DNA from 2 places in the Enterococcus sp. AMC1251 genome. Region 1 is predicted to be linked to the other one. Evidence: a T-box and tRNA genes for the amino acid it is inferred to sense, from the RefSeq annotation. Region 1 holds a T-box; the other holds one or more tRNA genes.

Evidence for each region. A T-box is a leader RNA that pairs with one kind of tRNA and senses whether it is charged. The one in region 1 lies ahead of argS (arginine--tRNA ligase), so its partner is inferred to be a tRNA-Arg.
Region 2: it has a tRNA-Arg gene. The T-box ahead of argS (arginine--tRNA ligase) is inferred to sense a tRNA for this amino acid. The anticodon was not compared.

What each region holds. Positions count from the first base shown of each region.
Region 1 covers NZ_CM177098.1:2,165,843-2,177,744, reverse strand. Annotated here, with positions in the region: gene AC4BBR_RS10310 (TFIIB-type zinc ribbon-containing protein) at 1-402, opposite strand, end outside; gene AC4BBR_RS10305 (SPFH domain-containing protein) at 522-1,754, opposite strand; gene pbp4 (penicillin-binding protein PBP4(5)) at 2,164-4,200, shown strand; gene tsaB (tRNA (adenosine(37)-N6)-threonylcarbamoyltransferase complex dimerization subunit type 1 TsaB) at 4,327-5,046, shown strand; gene rimI (ribosomal protein S18-alanine N-acetyltransferase) at 5,030-5,578, shown strand; gene rimI (ribosomal protein S18-alanine N-acetyltransferase) at 5,583-6,047, shown strand; gene tsaD (tRNA (adenosine(37)-N6)-threonylcarbamoyltransferase complex transferase subunit TsaD) at 6,044-7,078, shown strand; T-box leader at 7,146-7,351, shown strand; gene argS (arginine--tRNA ligase) at 7,737-9,428, shown strand; gene AC4BBR_RS10270 (hypothetical protein) at 9,513-9,635, shown strand; gene AC4BBR_RS10265 (helix-turn-helix domain-containing protein) at 9,762-10,016, shown strand; partial or broken gene AC4BBR_RS10260 (IS3 family transposase) at 9,964-10,293, shown strand; partial or broken gene AC4BBR_RS10255 (IS3 family transposase) at 10,349-10,597, shown strand; gene AC4BBR_RS10250 (Gfo/Idh/MocA family protein) at 10,756-11,709, opposite strand.
Region 2 covers NZ_CM177098.1:3,426,534-3,438,435, reverse strand. Annotated here, with positions in the region: gene croS (sensor histidine kinase CroS) at 1-90, opposite strand, end outside; gene croR (response regulator transcription factor CroR) at 80-769, opposite strand; rRNA gene AC4BBR_RS16265 (16S ribosomal RNA) at 1,425-2,985, shown strand; rRNA gene AC4BBR_RS16260 (23S ribosomal RNA) at 3,263-6,174, shown strand; rRNA gene rrf (5S ribosomal RNA) at 6,273-6,388, shown strand; tRNA gene AC4BBR_RS16250 (tRNA-Val) at 6,403-6,475, shown strand; tRNA gene AC4BBR_RS16245 (tRNA-Lys) at 6,482-6,554, shown strand; tRNA gene AC4BBR_RS16240 (tRNA-Leu) at 6,567-6,648, shown strand; tRNA gene AC4BBR_RS16235 (tRNA-Thr) at 6,684-6,756, shown strand; tRNA gene AC4BBR_RS16230 (tRNA-Gly) at 6,765-6,836, shown strand; tRNA gene AC4BBR_RS16225 (tRNA-Leu) at 6,852-6,937, shown strand; tRNA gene AC4BBR_RS16220 (tRNA-Arg) at 7,001-7,074, shown strand; tRNA gene AC4BBR_RS16215 (tRNA-Pro) at 7,159-7,232, shown strand; gene AC4BBR_RS16210 (CtsR family transcriptional regulator) at 7,396-7,863, shown strand; gene AC4BBR_RS16205 (ATP-dependent Clp protease ATP-binding subunit) at 7,868-10,357, shown strand; gene AC4BBR_RS16200 (peptidase U32 family protein) at 10,603-11,523, shown strand; gene AC4BBR_RS16195 (peptidase U32 family protein) at 11,537-11,902, shown strand, end outside.

The DNA of each region.
Region 1 (11,902 bases):
TCCAGCTAAAACAACTGGGTTGTGACAATAATAACAATAAGTTGCAGCAGTTGTGGCTTCGGTGACGATTTGCGCGCCGCAACTTGGGCAATTGAATAATTCCATTGCATCTTCCACGCTATTTTCCGATAAACCGTCAGTATTCGTCACTTTTTTAAAGGTAGTCTTTTCTTTGGTAGTCGTTTCATCTCTCTGTGATTCATCTGAAAAAGTTAGCTCCGGTTCAAAAGTCTGATCAGCGCTATCTTCTAAATGAGCTTCTCGTTGAGAGGATTCATAAGCTGTGACTTCTGTTTCGCTGTAGACACTTAAACAGTACTCACAGTGAAACTTTTGATCTTTAGGATCAAATAATAAAGGACCGCCGCAGTTTGGGCATTTGTGTGTAAATGTATCCGTCATGATTCTTCCTTTCTTTGAATAATGGTTTAAAATTTGTAGGGATTTATTCTTTTGTTTATTCAATCGTTTAAATTTGAAAAAAAGGGCCAGGTACGGTCGCCCAGCCCAATATTTATGACTTATAAAGGAATTCCTTGAAACGGTTTGCCACAATGTGGACAGAATTTTGGAATACCATTGGATAAATCAACGATTTCACTACATTCGTTGCACTTCATTTCTAGTTTTGGTTTTTCATTAGTTGGTTTTGACGTACCGCAATTAGAACAAAATTTACCGTTGTTTTCAGTCCCACATTGCGGACAGGTCCAAGTATCTGCAGAGCCTTGCGCATTTTGTTGGTTTTGCTTTTCTTGTATTTGTTGTTGATTGTTTTGAGAGGCTTGAGTAAAATAATTACCACTCGTATTCATTCCCATACCAACCCCCATAAACCCGTTCATTGCGCCAGCTTCATTACTTCCAGCAGCTTCCATACCGCGAGCCATCGCTCCTTGGACATAGCCTTCACGAACACCAGCATCACTAAGCATCGCCCCTTGATTTCTCATGTTGATTAATTTAGTTGAATCATCAGTATAAGAAATACTAGCTACGGCAACTGAAACGATCTCCATACCACGCAGCATGCGCCATTCATCATCTAACACTTGCCCCATATACTTACTCAATTCTAAGCTTTTTGATGGAACATAAGAAATCCGTTCACCATCAGCCGACATTTTATTGATCGCAGATTGCAGCGCTGCTAAAAATTCAGCTAAGTATTGCTCGTTAATATCATTGATGTCTACTTGAGATTTATTTCTTGGAATTGCATTCGAAAAGAATAACAAAGGATCAGTGATTTTTATCGAATAATTCCCATGCGCTCGTAAAAATAGTTCGGCATTGTAAAAATTATCAAAATAATTGATTGGTGAGGATGTACCAAACTTGATGCCTTTGATTTCTTGTAAGTTTATATAAAATACTTGTTGTTTTTGCGGTGTTACACCACCAAATTTGAAACGGTCAAATGTTTCGGAGATAGCATCTTTTAATGAACCATTGAATGCTGAAGGTGCTGAATCATTTTTAACCGTGTAGTATCCTTCTTCTGCGGTATAGTCAATTATTTTTCCGCCGTCTACTAAAATCATCATCATATTCGGATAAACATGGATAACAGAACCATCTGTTAAAACATCTTCGGTTCCTTTGCGATTTGATCCGCGTTTATCATTTTTACGAACAAAAACCCCTTTTGTCATAACTGTTGTGTCGCCCATGTTGTCAGGCTCAATAACCTCAATCCATTGATCAGCCATTCCACCGCCGATAGCACTTGTTGCCGCTTTAATAATTCCCATCCGAAATACCTCCTAATTTTAAAAGCGTAGCTAGCCTATATTAAAAATGTTCTGCACTATTTAATAGCATTAAAACAGCAAATAAAAGCTGCGACACTTTCAGTCATCTTGTACCAGTTAAGATCAACTCATAAATTCGTTTTATTTCTTGACATGTTTCAATGCAAACGCTGAAAGAGCCTATATAGCTAGATAAAAAAGTAATAAGTAAGAATAGTATACCATAAGTATACGCAAGAAAAATACCATTAAAGGCTAATTATTAAACGAGAATAAAGGATTAAAATAAAGTGGAATGAGTCAAATTTTATATATTTTTGATAAATGTTCCCTTTTTCTACCTTCGACTTTGTCTAGTAATGTATAATAGATAATAGGGAATTGAAACAAGGAATTGGGGGATTAAAAAATGGAAAGAAGAATTAAAAAAAGATCAAACAAAACAGTGGTTTTAGCAGTTAGTGGTGTAGTTTTAGTAGTAGCTATAGTGGGAGGCTGCTACGCATACAGTTCATGGCGAAAAACACAAGAACTAAATAAAGCAGAAACATCTGCTAAGACTTTTTTAAATCACCTTTCAAAACAAGAATTTGAACAATTTACGAAACTTCTAAACGAAAATTCCGTAAAGGATAGTGGCTATGACAATAATACAGTCATAGAAAAATACCAAACAATTTTTTCAGGGATTCAAGCGGAAGGGATTAAAAGTAAAGAGGTTGAGGTAACACAAAAAAAAGAAGGGCAATATACACTTACCTACAAATTGGATATGACAACTCCTTTAGGAACGTTAAATAATTTATCATACAAAACAACGATCAAAAAAGAAGGGGAAAGTTATAAAATCGATTGGGCGCCTAATTTGATTTTTCCGGAAATGTCAGGTCAGGATAAAATCTCTATCGGTATTGAAGCGGCAAACAGAGGGGAGATTGTCGATCGTAATGGGGAAGGTTTAGCTGTTAATCAAGCCTTTGATCAGGTGGGGATTGTACCAGGGAAACTTGGAGAAGGGCAAGAAAAAACAGATAATATCAAAGCGTTTAGTGATCAATTTAAGGTTTCCGTAAATGAAATCGAACAAAAGCTCAAACAAGAGTGGGTGAAACCAGATGCATTTGTTCCATTAGCAATTTCCTTTGACCCAATTTCAACATTGCCAAAGGGAGCGGCTTCTCAAGATACGATTATTCGTTATTATCCTTTAAAAGAATCAGCAGCTCAATTAGTTGGGTATGTTGGTACCATCACGGCAGAAGATATTGAAAAAGACCCAACACTAAGCAGTAATGGTGTGATCGGGAAAGTTGGACTGGAGCAAGCGTATGATAAGCAATTGCGGGGACAGGACGGCGGCAATATTACGATTACCGATCAAGAGGGTAACGCTAAAAGTATCTTGCAAAAAGTTGATAAAAAAGACGGCGAAAAAATTCAACTGACGATTGACAAAAATGTGCAATCGCAGTCATATAATATTTTTAATAACCGTCCAGGTAGTGCAGTAATCATGGATCCACAAAAAGGCGATTTGTTAGCAGCTGCTAGTTCTCCGTCATTTGATCCAAATAAGATGGCAAATGGCATTTCCCAAACAGAGTATGATGGATATGCGAACGATGATAATTTGCCTTTTACTGCAAGATTTGCGACAGGCTACGCACCAGGTTCGACGTTTAAAACAATCACAGGTGGTATTGGCATGGACGCGGGAACTTTGAAGCCTGACGAAGAAATTGCGATTAATGGTTTAAAATGGCAAAAAGATGCTTCCTGGGGGGATTACTTTGTGACACGTGTGAAAGAAGCTAGTCCTGTAAATTTAAGGACAGCTTTGGTAAATTCTGATAACATCTATTTTGCACAGCAAACATTGCGCATGGGAGAAGATACATTTAGAAAAGGATTAGAAAAATTTATCTTTGGTGAGAAATTAGATTTATCGATTCCGATGAACCCAGCCCAAATTTCCAATGAAGATACATTCAACTCAGAAATTTTACTGGCAGATACAGGTTATGGTCAAGGTCAGTTGTTGGTGACACCTATTCAGCAAGCGGCAATGTATACGGTCTTCCAAAACGAAGGCAAACTGGTGTATCCAAAAATCGAGCTGAACAAGGAAACAAAGACAAAAGAAAATGTGATCAGCTCGAATGCAGCAAATACAATCGTGACAGATTTACTTGGTAGCGTAGAAGATGAAACAGGTTATGTCCACAATATGTACAATCCGGATTTTTCATTAGCAGCAAAAACAGGAACCGCTGAAATCAAGGAAAAACAAGACACTCTTGGAAAAGAAAATAGTTTCCTTTTAGCAATGGATCGAAGTAACAATAAATTTTCAGCGATGATTATGGTGGAAGATTCTAGAAAAAATGACACAGCCACAAATATCAGTAAATCGTTGATTGATTATTTAGAGGCAAATATCAAGTAGTAATCAAAGCTAGGGCAAGCGCAACGAGCGTTTTTGTCCCTCTTTGTTTTTATGCCTCGTTTTTTTACGAATGAACAAAAATATGCTACAATTAACCAACTACAAGATGAAAGAAAGGGATTTTTTGTGCGGATTTTAGCGATTGATACTTCAAATCAGACATTGACTGTTGCTGTTTGTGAAGAGAAAAAGATAATAGGAGAATATACAATTACTGTAAAAAGAAACCATAGCTTAACCTTGATGCCGGCAATCACACAACTCGTGAAAGATCTTGGATTGACACCCAATGATTTTGACCGCATCGTGGTGGCTCAAGGTCCAGGTTCATATACAGGCTTAAGAATAGGTGTCACAACGGCAAAAACACTTGCTTATACATTAAAAAAAGAATTAGTAGGCGTGTCTAGTTTAAAAGCTTTGGCCGCAAATTGCGTTAGGATAAAAAGGACAATCGTTCCGGTTTTTGATGCAAGAAGAAATAATGTCTATACTGGGGCTTACAAGTATGTCGATGGTGTTTTGACAACAACTATTGCTGATCGTCATATTGCGATGGAGGAGTGGTTGGAGCAGTTGAAAGAATTTGATCATTTGTACTTTGTCGGAGAAGATGTTGAAAAATTTCGCTCACAGATTGAATTGATTTTGCCTAATGCCGAAATTTGTGACATTTCCAAGTGGCAAATACCAAACGGCGCAGTATTAGCAGAGCTTGGCAGAGTAGCTGAGCCCGAAGTAGATATCCATCACTTTTTACCTAACTATTTAAAACGAGTAGAAGCAGAAGAAAATTGGTTAAAAGAACATACATCTGAGGTAGAAAATTATGTTGAAAAAATTTAATCTTTTCCATAGCATTTTAGGTGTTTTTTTTAAAAACCGTCCTTATGACGAGAAAACGATAGAAATTTCAGGGCAAGAGTATTTTGTTCGTGGCATTACATTGGATGATATCAAAGATTTACTTTCAATTGAAAGAGAAGTATATGCTGGAGAACTTCCCTGGACTAAAACGGCTTTTTTGGTTGAACTTCAATCTTCTGAGCCACATTTATATTTACTTATCCAAAAGGAAGGAAAAACAATTGGTTTCATAGGTTGTCGCATTTTTGGTAAAGATGCTCATATTACAAACGTAGCTGTTTTGACTCAAAATCAAGGAAGCGGCATCGGCAGTTCTTTGATTAGAGAAGTGCAACAGTTTGCCAAAATAAATGACGCTGAGAAAATCACTTTAGAAGTGCGAATCAGTAATAAACATGCGCAAAGTGTATATCGAAAACTAGGATTTGTCTCCAATACTATAAAACCGGCTTACTATACAGAGGATAAAGAAGATGCGTTAGAAATGATTTTATATTTAAAAGAAGAGTGAAGCGATGTATTATTCAAAAGAAGAATTGCCGACACAACAACCTGCTGAAAAACTTTGGTCGATCTGCGAACAGTCCTATGACCACGGCTCGCCATGGTCAGTAGAACAATTTAACATGGACTTAGCACAAAAAACGAGTGATTATCTTGTATTGATCAAAGAAGGCTGCTGGATTGGGTTTATTAGCTATCATTTAGTTTTAGATGAGGCTGAAATTAGCCATGTTGTGATTCATAAAGAGTTTCAGCAAAAAGGTTATGGCAGTCAATTGATTGATCAATTGAATCGACGATTTGTCGAGCAAGGCGTTTGTCAGGTTTTTTTAGAAGTTCGAGAATCGAATGTAAATGCGCAAAAATTATATAAAAAAATAGGATTCAACTCAATCAATCGTCGGGAAAATTATTACAGTCGTCCTAAAGAAGACGGGATTGTTATGTGTTTAAACATTAAGGAAGTGAAGCAATGACTTTTTTTACTAAAGAAAGAAAACTAATACTGGCTATCGAAAGTAGTTGTGACGAAACAAGCGTTGCAGTGATTGAAGACGATGCTAAAATTTTATCCAATATCGTAGCTTCTCAAGTGAAGAGTCATCAACGTTTTGGTGGTGTTGTACCAGAAGTTGCAAGTCGACATCATGTGGAAGAAATCACGTTATGTATTGATGATGCTTTAGTTGAAGCAGGTGTAGAACCAAGTGATTTGAGTGGCGTTGGCGTGACATACGGACCTGGTTTGGTTGGGGCTTTGTTAATCGGTATCTCGGCTGCCAAAGCATTTGCATGGGCGCATGATTTGCCATTGATCCCAGTCAATCACATGGCGGGACATATTTATGCAGCTCATTTTGTGGAACCACTGCAATTTCCTTTGATGGCATTATTAGTCAGCGGTGGTCACACGGAATTAGTTTACATGAAAGAAACAGGTTCATTTGAAATTATCGGTGAAACGAGAGATGATGCAGCTGGTGAAGCGTATGATAAAGTCGGAAGAGTTTTAGGTTTAACCTATCCAAGCGGCAAAGAAATCGACGAACTAGCTCATCTTGGGAAAGATACGTATGATTTTCCACGAGCCATGATCAAAGAGGATAATTATGATTTTAGTTTTAGTGGATTGAAAAGTGCATTCATTAATACCGTTCATAATGCGGAACAACGTGATGAAGAATTGATAGTGAAAGATTTGGCTGCAAGTTTTCAAGCGAGTGTTATCGATGTACTAGTGGATAAAACGATTCGAGCTTGTAAAGAATATCCAGTCAAACAATTAGTGATGGCAGGCGGTGTTGCAGCTAATAAAGGGTTGCGTGAGCGTTTAGGCGGTGAAGTTGTCAAAGAACTTCCAGGAGTATCGTTTGTTGTTCCACCGCTTAGACTTTGCGGAGATAATGCGGCAATGATTGGTGCTGCGGCATTTGTTGCAGCTGAAAAAGGGCATTTGGCAGATTATCACTTAAACGCAGATCCTAGTCTGTCCTTTATGACGATTTAAACGTAAAAAATCGATAGACAAGACTAGGCATAGAGAAAAATATTTGCTATAATGAACCCAGTTTCATAATGATTCAGCGATAAAGAGAGTACTTCATTACCTATTATCTAAGCGATTTCGGGCAGGTGGAAGCCGAAAATAATTAAATGAAGGAAGCGCACTTTGGAGAATCTGCATAAGCAGACGGCTATCTACCGTTAATAGATTAAGTGGGTTTGTCTTTTAAAAGTACGAACAATTAGAGTGGTACCGCGGGAAAATCTCGTCTCTGGTGTTTTTTTAACACTAGGGACTTTTTGCTGTGAATCACTGCGACTGGCTCCGCCAGAGCAGATGATGAACAGTACTTGGCGAACGAAGAGAGAGAAGTGACCGTACTAGTGAATCACTATACAGCGTTTCGATCTCATCAAGATCTAAAAATGAAGGAATTAATAATTGAAAGACTGCGACTGGTTTTGCCAGAGCAGATGATGAACAGTACTTGGCGAACGAAGAGAAAGAAGTGACCGTACTAGTGGATCACCAATCGCCTTAGTTTAACCAATCAATAGTACCAATTCCTCAAAACCAAGAATAACTAAGCTAAAAGATATTGAACAATTATCAACGAGCAAGTTCCTATTAAACAATAAAACCCAACATTAGGAGGATATCCATGAACAACAAAGAAATCGTGGCAAAAGCTATTTACGAAGTGGTAAAAGAAGACCTATCTTTAGAAACTGTTACACAATTATTAGAAAATCCAAAATCTGTCGATCACGGAGATGTCGCCTTTCCAGCTTTCTCATTAGCTAAAGTTTACCGCAAAGCGCCGCAACAAATCGCTTCGGATTTAGCGGAAAAAATTGCTGGAATAGATTTTGAAAAAATCGAAGTGGTTGGACCTTACTTAAACTTTTTCATGAATAAAAAAATGGTCAGTCAAACAGTGATTAGTCAAATTGCCAAAGAAAAAGGTCATTACGGAGATAGCTCAATTGGTAATAAAGGCAATGTAACAATCGATATGTCTTCGCCTAATATTGCAAAACCAATTTCAATGGGGCATCTGCGTTCAACGGTAATTGGGAATTCTATTGCGTTTATCCTTGAAAAAATCGGGTACACGCCGATCCGCATCAATCATTTGGGTGATTGGGGGACACAGTTTGGTAAATTGATTGTGGGGTACAAAAAATGGGGTTCAGAACAAGCGGTCAAAACGGCCCCAATCACTGAATTATTGCGTTTGTATGTACAGTTTCATGAAGAGGCTGAAACACAACCTGAATTAGAAGAAGAAGCTCGCGCGTGGTTTAAAAAGCTAGAAGAGGGCGACGCAGAAGCCACTGAATTATGGCAATGGTTTCGTACAGAATCATTAAAAGAATTTGATAAAATTTATTCTATGCTGGAAGTTTCTTTTGATTCGTACAATGGAGAAGCTTTCTATAACGATAAAATGGACGAGATCGTAACAATGCTTGAAGAAAAACACCTGTTGCAAGAAAATCAAGGGGCTGAAATCGTTGATTTATCTGCTTATGACTTAAATCCAGCATTGATCAAAAAATCAGATGGCGCAACGCTTTATATCACTCGAGATCTAGCCGCCGCTGTTTACCGTAAACGTAATTATGATTTTGCGAAATCAGTTTATGTTGTCGGAAATGAGCAAAGCAATCATTTCAAACAATTGAAAGCTGTTTTAAATGAGCTTGGGTTTGACTGGTCTAAAGACATGCACCACATACCGTTTGGTTTAATCACACAAGGGGGTAAAAAACTATCGACACGTAAAGGGAAAATCGTTTTACTTGAAGAAGTGTTAAATGAAGCGGTCGAGTTAGCAAACAAACAAATTATGGAGAAAAATCCTGATTTACCAGATCGTGAAGAAGTAGCTAGACAAGTTGGGATTGGCTCTGTTATTTTCCACGACTTAAAAAATGACCGCTTGAATAACTTTGACTTTGTTTTAGAAGAAGTAGTCCGTTTTGAAGGTGAAACTGGTCCTTATGTACAATACACTCATGCACGCGCTATGAGCATTTTAAGAAAAGCTGATTTCACTATCGATGAGACAAAAGAGTATGCATTAGACGACAAAGAGAGCTGGGAAGTGGTTAAGTTATTGCAAAAATTCCCAGAAGTCGTAATGCAAGCGGCGGATAAATATGAACCTTCAGTGATTGCCAAACATGCGATTCAGGTTGCTCAAGCATTTAATAAATATTATGCTCATGTCAAAATTTTGGCTGAGGATGAGCAAAAAGAATCTCGTTTAGCATTAGTTTATGCGATGGCAACGATTATTAAAGAGGATTTACGTTTACTTGGTTTACATGCACCGAATGAAATGTGATCAGTAAAAAAGCTGAGACAAAAACCGCACCATGTTGTGAACCCCTTAAGTTAGACCAAAAATCTAACTTAAAGGGTTTTTACTATGGCAAAATATGATATTGGATTTAAATACCAAGTAGTTCAAGCGTACCTTTCTAATGAAGGAGGTACTTCTTTTCTAGCCAAGAAATTTGGCGTTACATCTGAGACAAATATAAGAAAATGAGTAAAACAGTATAAAGAGTTTGGATATAACGGATTAGAAAGAAGAAAAAACAAATAAGAATACTCTACACATTTCAAGTTAGATGTACTAAACTACTATTATCAGAGTGGTTTAGGCATCTTTGACGTGGCAATTAAATTTAATCTTTCAGATGCTGGATTAATCAGCCACTGGATTAAAAAATTTAATAATCATGGAATTGATGGGCTGAAACCTAAAAAAGCTCCGAGCTTTAGGGATGCCTATTCCGGAACGACTCAAGAACGAGAATCCAGAATCATCCACGCCCTCCGAAAAGAATTTAGATTAACGATTCTTTTGGAAGCTACTGGCTTTCCTAAAGCAACATACATGTACTGGCAAAAACGGTTCGATCGATAAAATCAGGAAAATATTTAAAGCGAATGAGGAACGTATTGGTTACCGTCGAATTGATATGATTCATAGAGAAGAAGGAATTATTGTTAATCATAAAAAAATTAAACGTTTGATGAAAAAGATAGGATTAAAGTGTATCAAATATACTAAAAAGTCCAGAAAATACAGTTCATACAAAGGCAAAGTAGGAACCGTCTCTAAAAATTTGATTCATCGCCGTTTTTACACATCTATTCCCCATCAAAAATTAACAACAGATACCACAGAGTTTAAATATTATGAACAGCAAACCAATGGAACCTTATCCATTAAAAAACTTTACTTAGATCCTTTTATTGAAAGAGCATCATATTTTTCAGAGCATGTCTCGAAAGGGGAACTGCTTGGATAATTCTCCTATGGAGAATTTCTTCAGTATTTTAAAACAAGAAATGTGTCATGGAGAGATTTTTTCTAGTTTTGATTCTCTAAAACAATCTATTGAAAAATATATAGAATACTATAATTTCCGGAGAATTAAATCAAAACTTAGATGTAGTCCAGTTAAATACAGAGAGAACAATCGTTTCCAAAGTGCTCAGTAAGTTAACCCTTTTTTTCATTTTATGAGAACAACGACAACGTTTGACAACGGAGTTGGTAATAGAAAAAAATTGAACAATAAAAAAGAGCGGATTTCTCCACTCCTAAAAAAGTCTAACTTTTAGGGCTCACAACACCAGCATGTTTTGTCTCAGCTTTTTTAGTTCGCCCAATTTTGTTGCATTTGATCCAAAAGGTCGATAACATCTTTTGTTAAAAAGAGCGAGCGATTTGTTTTTTCTCCATCAATCATTTTAATCATATTGCTGATTTCATAGTTCAATGCTTGATTACTATCACCGGAAACAATTGTTTCTACAGTACCATCATTAAAGAAGATTTTTGCTTTATCTGCTCGCGGATAATCATCAATCACAATGTAGGCATCTTTAAAAGCAACGATTCCTTGCTTGGGCATTTTTGCTTGAAAACTTAAGGAAATTGTAGCCAATTCTTGTGCATCATTTTGCAGAATAGTTGCTGATTGTTCATCTACGCCAGTTGAGAAGGGCTGCATGACGGATGCGATGACTCTTGGTTGAGAGGTAAGGAACCAGCGAGCAAATGATACGGCATACGTTCCAATGTCTAAAAGTGCACCACCAGCTAAGTCAGGATTAAAGAAGCGATTCGTTGGATCAGGTTCCTTGTAACTGCCAAAAGGCGCTTGAATCATCTTTAATTTGCCAAAACGCTTAGAATCAATCTGACTTCGTAGTTCTTGGTATAAAGGCATGTTGAAAATAGTCATTGCTTCCGCTAATATCAACCCTTTTTCTTCAGCCAATTTCACGGCTTGTGCTAGTTCTTCACTATTCATCGTAATCGCTTTTTCACAAAGAACATGTTTGCCAGCTGTTAGAGCATGTAAAATGTGGGCGATATGCTGGCGATTAGGGACAGCAATGTAGATAATATCGATCGTTTGATCAGTTAACATCTCTTCAAATGAACCGTATGCTTTAGGAATGTTATGATCCTTAGCAAATGATTCAGCTTTAGCCAATGTTCTAGAAGCAACTGCTGAAATTTTGCTATTTTCTTGTTGAAAACTTTCAGCAAAACTAGTTGCAATTTCTCCAAGACCGACAATGCCCCAGTTATAATAGTTCATGAATAATCCTCCTTGATATATTTTATAAATAATAGTTTTCTATTTCGCTAAATTTGTACATTCCTATTATACAAGAAAAGTTCAAAATGGTGGATTATTTTGGACAGAAGTGCTAAATTGTCCTATCATTAACTGAAATAGGCTGAAAATTTCTTAAAATTGCTGAAATAAATGATTCAAAGAGATGCATTTT
Region 2 (11,902 bases), 1.3 Mb from region 1:
GACGATTCCTTCAGCGAGTAATTCACTAATTTCCTTTGATGTTAAGGTGATTCTTTTTTGTTTTTCAATTTTCTTTTGTCTAACGAGCATCGATCTTATATCCAACTCCCCAAACTGTTTGAATAACTTTTTCTCCACCAGTTGCGTCTTCTATCTTATCTCTCAAGTGACTTACATGAACCATGACTGTTTTTGCAGAAACAATACTTTCTTGTTGCCACACACGTTCAAAAATTTCATCAGCACTAAAAACGCGATTCGGATGACTAGCTAATAGATATAAAATCCCGAATTCCAATGCAGTTAATTGAATTTCTTTTCCTTCGACTGTTTTTACTTCGTGGGAATCCTTGTTAATAATCAACGAGCCTATTTCAAGTACATCAGGTTCATCCGCTTTGAGCTGCATTTGGCTACGTCTTAAGATAGACTTAACGCGAGCCATTACTTCTAATGGATTAAATGGTTTTGTGACGTAGTCATCAGCGCCTGCCACTAAACCTTTAATTTTATCCATATCAGTAGTTTTAGCAGTTAGCATAATAATAGGAATTTGAGATTCTTTGCGTAATTCCTTAACTACTTGCATGCCATCCATAATTGGCATCATGATATCTAAGATAAGTAAATCAACATTTGAAATTGTTCGAATCTTAGATAAAGCTTCTTTTCCATCGTAAGCTTTAACAACTTCATACCCTTCATTGTGAATATAAATACTCAGTAGTTCTACGATCTCTTTATCATCATCAGCAACTAAAATTTTCATATCGTTTATTTCCTCCATAAAATAGTAGAATCCTTCTTTCTTATTCTAACAAAAAAATAGAAAAATTGACAAAAACAAGTAGAAATTACGGGAAACTTAGAAAATGTTATCGAAAATTAAGAAATAGCCGAAAAAACTTACTTTTTCAGTCTAGAAACGAACAATAAAGAACGGAAATGACAAAATAATCGGCAACGTAAAAAAGTTGAAAAAAAGTGCAAATATTAGTTGACCTAAGCTTAGAAACTTGGTATATTATATCTTGTCGCAAGGCACTGATGAAATACGCCGAATGACAAAAGTAGAATAACGTTTCAGGTTCTAAAAAAACTTGAAAAATCAGGAAGAAAGTTGTTGACAAATAACAAACAACCTGATAAACTAATGAAGTTGTCGCAAAACATTCGATAACATCAAGCAGAAAAAAACTTTGAAACTTTTTTTGAAAAAGTGTTGACATCGAATCAGAGATTTGATATGATATAAAAGTTGCTGCGAGGTAACACAGTAGACCTTTGAAAACTGAACAAAGTAAGACGAACCAAATGTGTAGGTTGTTTTTACAACGGTAAAAACAAACAACAATTTTTAACAAAGCGAAGCAATATGCTAGCAACCAAATGAGCTTAACAATCTTCGGATTGTGTTCAACTTTTATTATGAGAGTTTGATCCTGGCTCAGGACGAACGCTGGCGGCGTGCCTAATACATGCAAGTCGAACGCTTCTTTTCTACCGAGTGCTTGCACTCATTTGAAAAGAGGAGTGGCGGACGGGTGAGTAACACGTGGGTAACCTACCCATCAGAGGGGGATAACACTTGGAAACAGGTGCTAATACCGCATAATAGTCAACACCGCATGGTGTAGATTTGAAAGACGCTTTCGGGTGTCACTGATGGATGGACCCGCGGTGCATTAGCTAGTTGGTGAGGTAACGGCTCACCAAGGCCATGATGCATAGCCGACCTGAGAGGGTGATCGGCCACACTGGGACTGAGACACGGCCCAGACTCCTACGGGAGGCAGCAGTAGGGAATCTTCGGCAATGGACGAAAGTCTGACCGAGCAACGCCGCGTGAGTGAAGAAGGTTTTCGGATCGTAAAACTCTGTTGTTAGAGAAGAACAAGTAGGAGAGTAACTGCTCTTGCCTTGACGGTATCTAACCAGAAAGCCACGGCTAACTACGTGCCAGCAGCCGCGGTAATACGTAGGTGGCAAGCGTTGTCCGGATTTATTGGGCGTAAAGCGAGCGCAGGCGGTTTCTTAAGTCTGATGTGAAAGCCCCCGGCTCAACCGGGGAGGGTCATTGGAAACTGGGAGACTTGAGTGCAGAAGAGGAGAGTGGAATTCCATGTGTAGCGGTGAAATGCGTAGATATATGGAGGAACACCAGTGGCGAAGGCGACTCTCTGGTCTGTAACTGACGCTGAGGCTCGAAAGCGTGGGGAGCAAACAGGATTAGATACCCTGGTAGTCCACGCCGTAAACGATGAGTGCTAAGTGTTGGAGGGTTTCCGCCCTTCAGTGCTGCAGCTAACGCATTAAGCACTCCGCCTGGGGAGTACGACCGCAAGGTTGAAACTCAAAGGAATTGACGGGGGCCCGCACAAGCGGTGGAGCATGTGGTTTAATTCGAAGCAACGCGAAGAACCTTACCAGGTCTTGACATCCTTTGACCACTCGAGAGATCGAGCTTTCCCTTCGGGGACAAAGTGACAGGTGGTGCATGGTTGTCGTCAGCTCGTGTCGTGAGATGTTGGGTTAAGTCCCGCAACGAGCGCAACCCTTATTGTTAGTTGCCATCATTCAGTTGGGCACTCTAGCGAGACTGCCGGTGACAAACCGGAGGAAGGTGGGGATGACGTCAAATCATCATGCCCCTTATGACCTGGGCTACACACGTGCTACAATGGGAAGTACAACGAGTCGCTAGACCGCGAGGTCATGCAAATCTCTTAAAGCTTCTCTCAGTTCGGATTGTAGGCTGCAACTCGCCTACATGAAGCCGGAATCGCTAGTAATCGCGGATCAGCACGCCGCGGTGAATACGTTCCCGGGCCTTGTACACACCGCCCGTCACACCACGAAAGTTTGTAACACCCGAAGTCGGTGAGGTAACCCTTGTGGAGCCAGCCGCCTAAGGTGGGATAGATGATTGGGGTGAAGTCGTAACAAGGTAGCCGTATCGGAAGGTGCGGCTGGATCACCTCCTTTCTAAGGAATATTACGGAAACTTACACATTCGTCGATACTTTGTTCAGTTTTGAGAGGTTTACGTTTATCAAAAAAGTTAATCGTTTGATTATCTTTTTTCTTATAATGTTTCTCTCAAACGAATTGTTCATTGAAAACTGGATATTGAAGTAAAAAAGTAATCAAAACAAACCGAGAACACCGCGTTGAAGAGTTAATTAACTGTTCGAAGCTTATTTTATTGGTGACGCCTCTATCGCTAGAGAAACGAACCAAACAATTGATCGTAAGATCATAAGGTTAAGTGAATAAGGGCGCACGGTGGATGCCTTGGCATTAGGAGCCGATGAAGGACGGGACTAACACCGATATGCTTTGGGGAGCTGTAAGTGAGCTATGATCCAGAGATTTCCGAATGGGGAAACCCAGCATCTTTTATAGGATGTTACTTTCCAGTGAATACATAGCTGGTTAGAGGTAGACGCAGAGAACTGAAACATCTAAGTACCTGCAGGAAGAGAAAGAAAATTCGATTCCCTGAGTAGCGGCGAGCGAAACGGGAAAAGCCCAAACCAACAAGCTTGCTTGTTGGGGTTGTAGGACTCCGTTGTGGTAGTCTGTCAAGATAGTCGAAGAACTTGGAAAGGTTCGCCAAAGTGGGTAATAGCCCCGTAGACGAAATGTTGGCAACACCTAGGAGGATCCTGAGTACGGCGGAACACGAGAAATTCCGTCGGAATCCGCGGGGACCATCCCGCAAGGCTAAATACTCCCTAATGACCGATAGTGAACCAGTACCGTGAGGGAAAGGTGAAAAGCACCCCGGAAGGGGAGTGAAATAGATCCTGAAACCGTGTGCCTACAACAAGTCAAAGCCCGTTAATGGGTAATGGCGTGCCTTTTGTAGAATGAACCGGCGAGTTACGATTGCATGCGAGGTTAAGGTGAAGAGCCGGAGCCGCAGCGAAAGCGAGTCTGAATAGGGCGAATGAGTATGTAGTCGTAGACCCGAAACCATGTGATCTACCCATGGCCAGGTTGAAGGTGTGGTAAAACGCACTGGAGGACCGAACCCACGTACGTTGAAAAGTGCGGGGATGAGCTGTGGGTAGCGGAGAAATTCCAAACGAACTTGGAGATAGCTGGTTCTCTCCGAAATAGCTTTAGGGCTAGCCTCGGAATTAAGAATGATGGAGGTAGAGCACTGTTTGGACTAGGGGCCCATCTCGGGTTACCGAATTCAGATAAACTCCGAATGCCATTCATTTATATCCGGGAGTCAGACTGCGAGTGATAAGATCCGTAGTCGAAAGGGAAACAGCCCAGACCACCAGCTAAGGTCCCAAAATATATGTTAAGTGGAAAAGGATGTGGGGTTGCACAGACAACTAGGATGTTGGCTCAGAAGCAGCCACCATTTAAAGAGTGCGTAATAGCTCACTAGTCGAGTGACCCTGCGCCGAAAATGTACCGGGGCTAAACATATTACCGAAGCTGTGGATTACACCTCTGGTGTAATGGTAGGAGAGCGTTCTAAGGGCGTTGAAGGTCGATCGTGAGGACGGCTGGAGCGCTTAGAAGTGAGAATGCCGGTATGAGTAGCGAAAGACGGGTGAGAATCCCGTCCACCGTATGACTAAGGTTTCCTGGGGAAGGCTCGTCCGCCCAGGGTTAGTCGGGACCTAAGCCGAGGCCGAAAGGCGTAGGCGATGGACAACAGGTTGATATTCCTGTACCAGTTGTTTTTGTTTGAGCAATGGAGGGACGCAGGAGGCTAAGGAATGCATGCGACTGGAAGTGCATGTCCAAGCAGTAAGTCTTGAGTAGAGTCAAATGCTTTACTCTGTACGGACAAGCTGTGATGGGGAGGGAAATAATAGTACCGAAGTTCCTGATGTCACACTGTCAAGAAAAGCTTCTAGTGAGAAAACAACTGCCCGTACCGTAAACCGACACAGGTAGTCGAGGAGAGTATCCTAAGGTGAGCGAGCGAACTCTCGTTAAGGAACTCGGCAAAATGACCCCGTAACTTCGGGAGAAGGGGTGCTGACTTCGGTCAGCCGCAGTGAATAGGCCCAAGCGACTGTTTATCAAAAACACAGGTCTCTGCAAAATCGAAAGATGAAGTATAGGGGCTGACGCCTGCCCGGTGCTGGAAGGTTAAGAGGATGGGTTAGCTTCGGCGAAGCTCAGAATTGAAGCCCCAGTAAACGGCGGCCGTAACTATAACGGTCCTAAGGTAGCGAAATTCCTTGTCGGGTAAGTTCCGACCCGCACGAAAGGCGTAACGATTTGGGCACTGTCTCAACGAGAGACTCGGTGAAATTTTAGTACCTGTGAAGATGCAGGTTACCCGCGACAGGACGGAAAGACCCCATGGAGCTTTACTGTAGCTTGATATTGAGTGTTTGTACCACATGTACAGGATAGGTAGGAGCCGATGAACCCGGAACGCTAGTTTCGGTGGAGGCGCTGGTGGGATACTACCCTTGTGTTATGAACCCTCTAACCCGCACCACTTATCGTGGTGGGAGACAGTGTCAGGTGGGCAGTTTGACTGGGGCGGTCGCCTCCTAAAGAGTAACGGAGGCGCCCAAAGGTTCCCTCAGAATGGTTGGAAATCATTCGCAGAGTGTAAAGGCAGAAGGGAGCTTGACTGCGAGACTTACAAGTCGAGCAGGGACGAAAGTCGGGCTTAGTGATCCGGTGGTTCCGCATGGAAGGGCCATCGCTCAACGGATAAAAGCTACCCTGGGGATAACAGGCTTATCTCCCCCAAGAGTCCACATCGACGGGGAGGTTTGGCACCTCGATGTCGGCTCGTCGCATCCTGGGGCTGTAGTCGGTCCCAAGGGTTGGGCTGTTCGCCCATTAAAGCGGCACGCGAGCTGGGTTCAGAACGTCGTGAGACAGTTCGGTCCCTATCCGTCGCGGGCGTTGGAAATTTGAGAGGAGCTGTCCTTAGTACGAGAGGACCGGGATGGACTTACCGCTGGTGTACCAGTTGTTCTGCCAAGGGCATTGCTGGGTAGCTATGTAGGGAAGGGATAAACGCTGAAAGCATCTAAGTGTGAAGCCCACCTCAAGATGAGATTTCCCATTTCTTTAAGAAAGTAAGACCCCTGAGAGATGATCAGGTAGATAGGTTGGAAGTGGAAGTGCAGTGATGTACGGAGCGGACCAATACTAATCGGTCGAGGACTTAACCAAAGAAACGAAATAAAAAAGTATTTCGGGCTGTTTGATTACTACTTCAATCCAGTTTTGAGTGAATAAAAAGCACTCAATTAAATAGCAACAACACCCAGTGTGGTGGCGATAGCGAGAAGGATACACCTGTTCCCATGCCGAACACAGAAGTTAAGCTTCTTAGCGCCGATTGTAGTGAAGGGTTTCCCTTTGTGAGAGTAGGACGTCGCCACGCTAAAGTGTTGTCTTGGAGGTTTAGCTCAGCTGGGAGAGCACCTGCCTTACAAGCAGGGGGTCGGCGGTTCGATCCCGTCAACCTCCATTTTTTGAGCCGTTAGCTCAGTTGGTAGAGCATCTGACTTTTAATCAGAGGGTCGCAGGTTCGAGCCCTGCACGGCTCATAGAAATATTTTGCGGGTGTGGCGGAATTGGCAGACGCACTAGATTTAGGATCTAGCGCCTTACGGCGTGGGGGTTCAAGTCCCTTCACCCGCATCTTTAGTCTCGTTTTATTACTAGGCGATTATAACGCCGGCTTAGCTCAGTTGGTAGAGCATCTGATTTGTAATCAGAGGGTCGAGGGTTCAAATCCTTTAGCCGGCATCCAAACTGCGGAAATAGCTCAGTGGTAGAGCACCACCTTGCCAAGGTGGGGGTCGCGGGTTCGAACCCCGTTTTCCGCTTAGCCTTTTCAAAACGCCGGGGTGGCGGAACTGGCAGACGCACAGGACTTAAAATCCTGCGGTGAGTGATCACCGTACCGGTTCGATTCCGGTCCTCGGCATTGCTTTGAAACACTATGAATGGCAATTGTGAAATTGACAGAATAGGGGTTGAAAAGTATAAAGCACCCATAGCTCAACTGGATAGAGTGCTTGACTACGAATCAAGAGGTTAGGGGTTCGACTCCCTTTGGGTGCATAGTTGAAATGTTTGACTGCGATTTAGAAGGTAGTGAGTATTAGTTCCTTTTAAGCGTTTAGTCTTTTTTTTATTATTTAGCTACGGGAAGTAGCTCAGCTTGGTAGAGCACTTGGTTTGGGACCAAGGGGTCGCAGGTTCGAATCCTGTCTTCCCGATTTAAAGAACAGAGTGATTACTCTGTTCTTTTTTGTTCATTTGAATAATTAGCTAGTTCAATGTATTTACCTTTTCTTATCAATTCGGGCATTCTTCTTTATTAAACACTTGAAATTATGTATAATTAAGGTCAGTATTAGTCAAGGGAAAAGGATGAGTGTGATGAGTAATCAAAATACTTCGGATTTAATAGAGGCATATTTAAAAAAAATTCTTGAAGAAAGCAGTAAAATTGAGATTCGTAGAGCCGAGATGGCTCACTTATTCAATTGTGTTCCCTCCCAGATTAATTATGTTATCAATACACGCTTTACGATTCAACGAGGCTATTCTGTTGAAAGTAAACGTGGTGGTGGTGGATATATTAGGATCGCTAAAGTACAAATTTCTGATAGTGATCAACTACTAAAGCAAATAGCCCAATTTACTGGGAGTGAACTTTCGGAAAAAGATGCACTAATTTTTGTGCAAAAGTTGTATGAAGAAGAAGTTATTACCAAAAGAGAAGGAAATCTGATGTTGTCTGTTCTTGGAAAAACAGTTTTAGGCAAAGCGGGCTCAAATGAAGATTATTTACGTGCTCAATTAATGCATTCATTTTTAGAACGTTTGAGTTACGAGGAGGAATGATAGTATGGACGAATTATTTACAGAAAGTGCCAAGGCGGTATTAGCTATTGCACAAGAAGAAGCAAAATATTTTAGACATCAATCTGTGGGGTCTGAACATTTATTATTAGCACTAGTCTTAGAACCGAATGGAATTGCAGGGAAATCATTGCGTCAGTTGGACGTTGATAAAAATGATATTCGTGAAGAAATAGAGCACGTAACTGGCTATGGAACCGTTAAAGGATATCCTAAAGGTGCCTATTTACCTTATTCTCCTCGTGCAAAACAAATTTTTGCTTATGCAGGCGATGAAGCGAAACGTTTAGGCGCGCCAAATATTGGAACAGAACATATCCTACTTGGTTTATTAAGAGATGAAGATATATTGGCTGCACGTATTTTATTAAATTTAGGGTTAAGTTTGTCTAAGATGCGTCAGTTATTGATGAAGAAAATAGGCATTACTGATCCACAAATGAGTGGGAATGTAGGGCGTCGTCGTAATAATCAAGCTCAAAAAGCTGCGCCAAAAGGAACACCAACCTTGGATTCATTAGCGCGTGATTTAACAAAATTAGCGCGTGAAAATGATTTAGATCCTGTAGTCGGGCGTTCGCAAGAGGTTAGACGATTAATCCAAATTCTAAGTCGTCGTACGAAGAACAATCCTGTTTTAGTTGGTGAACCTGGTGTTGGTAAGACTGCCATTGCTGAAGGACTAGCTCAAAAAATTGTGAACGCTGAAGTTCCTGAGGATATGTTGGAAAAACGCTTAATGATGTTGGATATGGGTGCCTTAGTTGCCGGTACCAAGTATCGCGGTGAATTTGAAGATCGACTAAAAAAAGTAATCGATGAAATTTATCAAGATGGCGAAGTGATTTTATTTATTGATGAATTGCATACCTTAATTGGTGCAGGTGGTGCTGAAGGTGCGATCGATGCATCGAATATTTTAAAACCAGCCCTTGCAAGAGGAGAATTGCAAACGATCGGTGCAACAACACTAGATGAATACCAAAAATATATCGAAAAAGATTCAGCATTAGAACGTCGTTTTGCTCGTGTGCAAGTCGATGAGCCAACGCCGGAAGAAGCAGAAGAAATTCTAAAGGGTTTACGCTCTCGTTATGAAGAACATCACGGTGTGGAAATCACAGATGATGCGCTACATGCGGCAGTTCAATTATCTGTACGATACATTAATTCTCGCCAATTACCAGACAAAGCAATCGATCTGATGGATGAGTCTTCGGCTAAAGTTCGTTTAGATTTGGCAGATGAACCCTCTGAAATCAATAATTTACGCGTGGAAATCGCTCGTTTAGTTCAAGAAAAAGAAGAAGCGATTCAATCACAGTCTTTTGAAAGTGCAGCAAGACTACGCCAAAAAGAAAAAAAACTAGCACGTAAATTAGAAAACATTCTATTATTAGAACAAAAAGAAGCTTCCGGCTATGCGAATCAAGTGACGGAGCAAGATGTTGCGAATGTTGTCTCACAATGGACTGGCGTGCCGTTACAACAGTTAGAGAAAAAGGAAAGTGAACGTTTGCTTGAATTAGAAAGTATTCTACATCATCGCGTAGTTGGTCAAGAGGAAGCTGTTCAAGCCGTGTCACGTGCGATTCGTAGAGCTCGTAGCGGGTTAAAAGATCCAGATAGACCCATTGGATCATTCATGTTCTTAGGCCCAACAGGTGTAGGTAAAACAGAGCTTGCAAAAGCATTAGCTGAAACAATGTTTGGTAGTGAGGACGCCCTTGTTCGTGTGGATATGTCTGAATTTATGGAAAAATATAGCACGAGCCGTTTGATTGGTTCTCCTCCAGGATATGTGGGTTATGAAGAAGGCGGACAGTTAACTGAAAAAATCCGTCAAAAACCATATTCTGTCATTTTATTGGATGAAGTAGAAAAAGCTCATCCAGATGTCTTCAATATTCTGTTACAAGTACTGGATGATGGTCATTTAACTGATTCTAAAGGGCGTAAAGTGGACTTTAGAAATACAATTTTGATCATGACGTCAAATATTGGGGCAACAGCGATTCGTGAAGAAAAAAATGTCGGTTTTAATGTAAAAGATCTGACAAAAGACTACGATGCGATGCAAAAACGAATCATGGAAGAATTGAAAAAAGCATTCCGTCCAGAATTCTTGAACCGTGTGGATGAAACAGTTGTCTTCCGTTCATTGGATCAAGAAGAAATCCACGAAATCGTGAAAATCATGAGCAAATCTATCGTTAAGCGTTTGAGAGCGCAAGATGTCAATGTGAAGATCACAGCAGCAGCCATTGAAGTGATTGGAAAAGTTGGGTTTGATCCAGAGTATGGTGCACGACCAATTCGTCGAGCATTACAAAAAGAGGTCGAGGATCGTTTAAGCGAGGCATTACTTTCTGGTCAAATCCATCTGGGTGATAAAGTAACGATCGGTGCAAGTAAAGGCAAAATAACGTTGACTGTTAAGTCGCCTAAACCTGAACAAGTATTACAAACAATTTAATCAAAAAAATCAATAATTCGCTGTGCAAAACGAATCTGTTTTGTACAGCTTTTTTACTTTAGTAAAACTAGAATAAAGTTATTTATTTTGTGAAAAATGAACGTTAAAATATAGAGAGACTATTGGAAAGTTTGTGAACCTATGCTACTATAAAACAGTTGTTAGAAGACTATAGAAAAAGCTACAAGATATATTAATTATTCGAGGACTGAACAGCCTGCTCAGCTTTCAAAGGAGGATATAAAATGATTGAACTTATTGCGACTGCTGAGTCGATTGAACAAGCAGAGGCATTGTTAGCAGTAGGAGTAGACACATTATACATTGGAGAAGAGATGTTTGGATTACGTTTGCCGACGTCATTTTCTCGTGAAGAACAGCGAACTATTACCGAAAAAGCGCACGAGGTCGATAAAAAAGTAACGATTGCATTGAATGGTATCATGCATCCTGAAAAAATGAAAAAGGTTCCGGAATATTTGGCTTTTTTACAAGAAATTCAAGTAGATCAAGTAACAGTTGGTGATCCAGGAGTTGTATTTGTAATGCAACGTGATGGAATCGATATTCCCTATATTTACGATGGCGAAACCTTAGTGACTAGCTCTCGCCAAATCAATTTTTGGGCCAAACGTGGAGCAACGGGTGCAGTATTGGCGCGTGAAGTTCCTTTTGAAGAAATGAAAGCGATGAAGGAAAACTTGATGGTTCCAGCTGAAGTTCTTGTGTATGGCGCCACATGCATTCATCAATCAAAGCGCCCTTTGCTGCAAAACTACTATAATTTCACTAAAAATGATGAGTCAGCAGGCAAAGAGCGTGGTTTGTTTATATCAGAACCTAAAAAAGAAGAGACACACTATTCGATTTATGAAGACAGCCACGGCACGCATATTTTTGCGGATAATGATGTAAATTTAATTGGTGAACTGGACAAACTTCATGAGCATAATTACACAAAGTGGAAACTAGATGGGATCTATGCGCCAGGTGAAAATTTTGTAAAAGTAGCCAAACAATTTGTAGATGCAAAAGAAAAAATCAAAACAGGTCTTTGGTCGAGTGAGCAGGCACAAAAAGCAATTGATCAAATCGAAGCTTTACATCCAGAAAACCGTGGTTTAGATATCGGATTCTTTGATTTAGATCCAGACGAGATAAAATAAGGAGAAAAAACACATGACAAACGAACGAACATTGAAGCGTCCTGAGGTCTTAGCACCAGCAGGGACGCTAGAAAAACTAAAAACAGCCATTCATTATGGAGCAGATGCGGTATACATTGGCGGAAATGCTTATGGTTTGCGCAGTCGTGCAGGGAATTTCACAAAAGAAGATATGATCGAAGGTGTAGCATTTGCTAACGAACATGGGGCAAAAGTATACGTGGCAGCAAATATGGTCACGCATGAAGGGAATCAAGAAGGAGCAGGAGACTTTTTTAGGGAAATTCGTGATATTGGTATTTCAGCCGTAATCGTTTCTGATCCAGCCTTGATTGAAATTTGTGCAGCAGAAGCACCTGGCTTGCCGATCCATTTATCT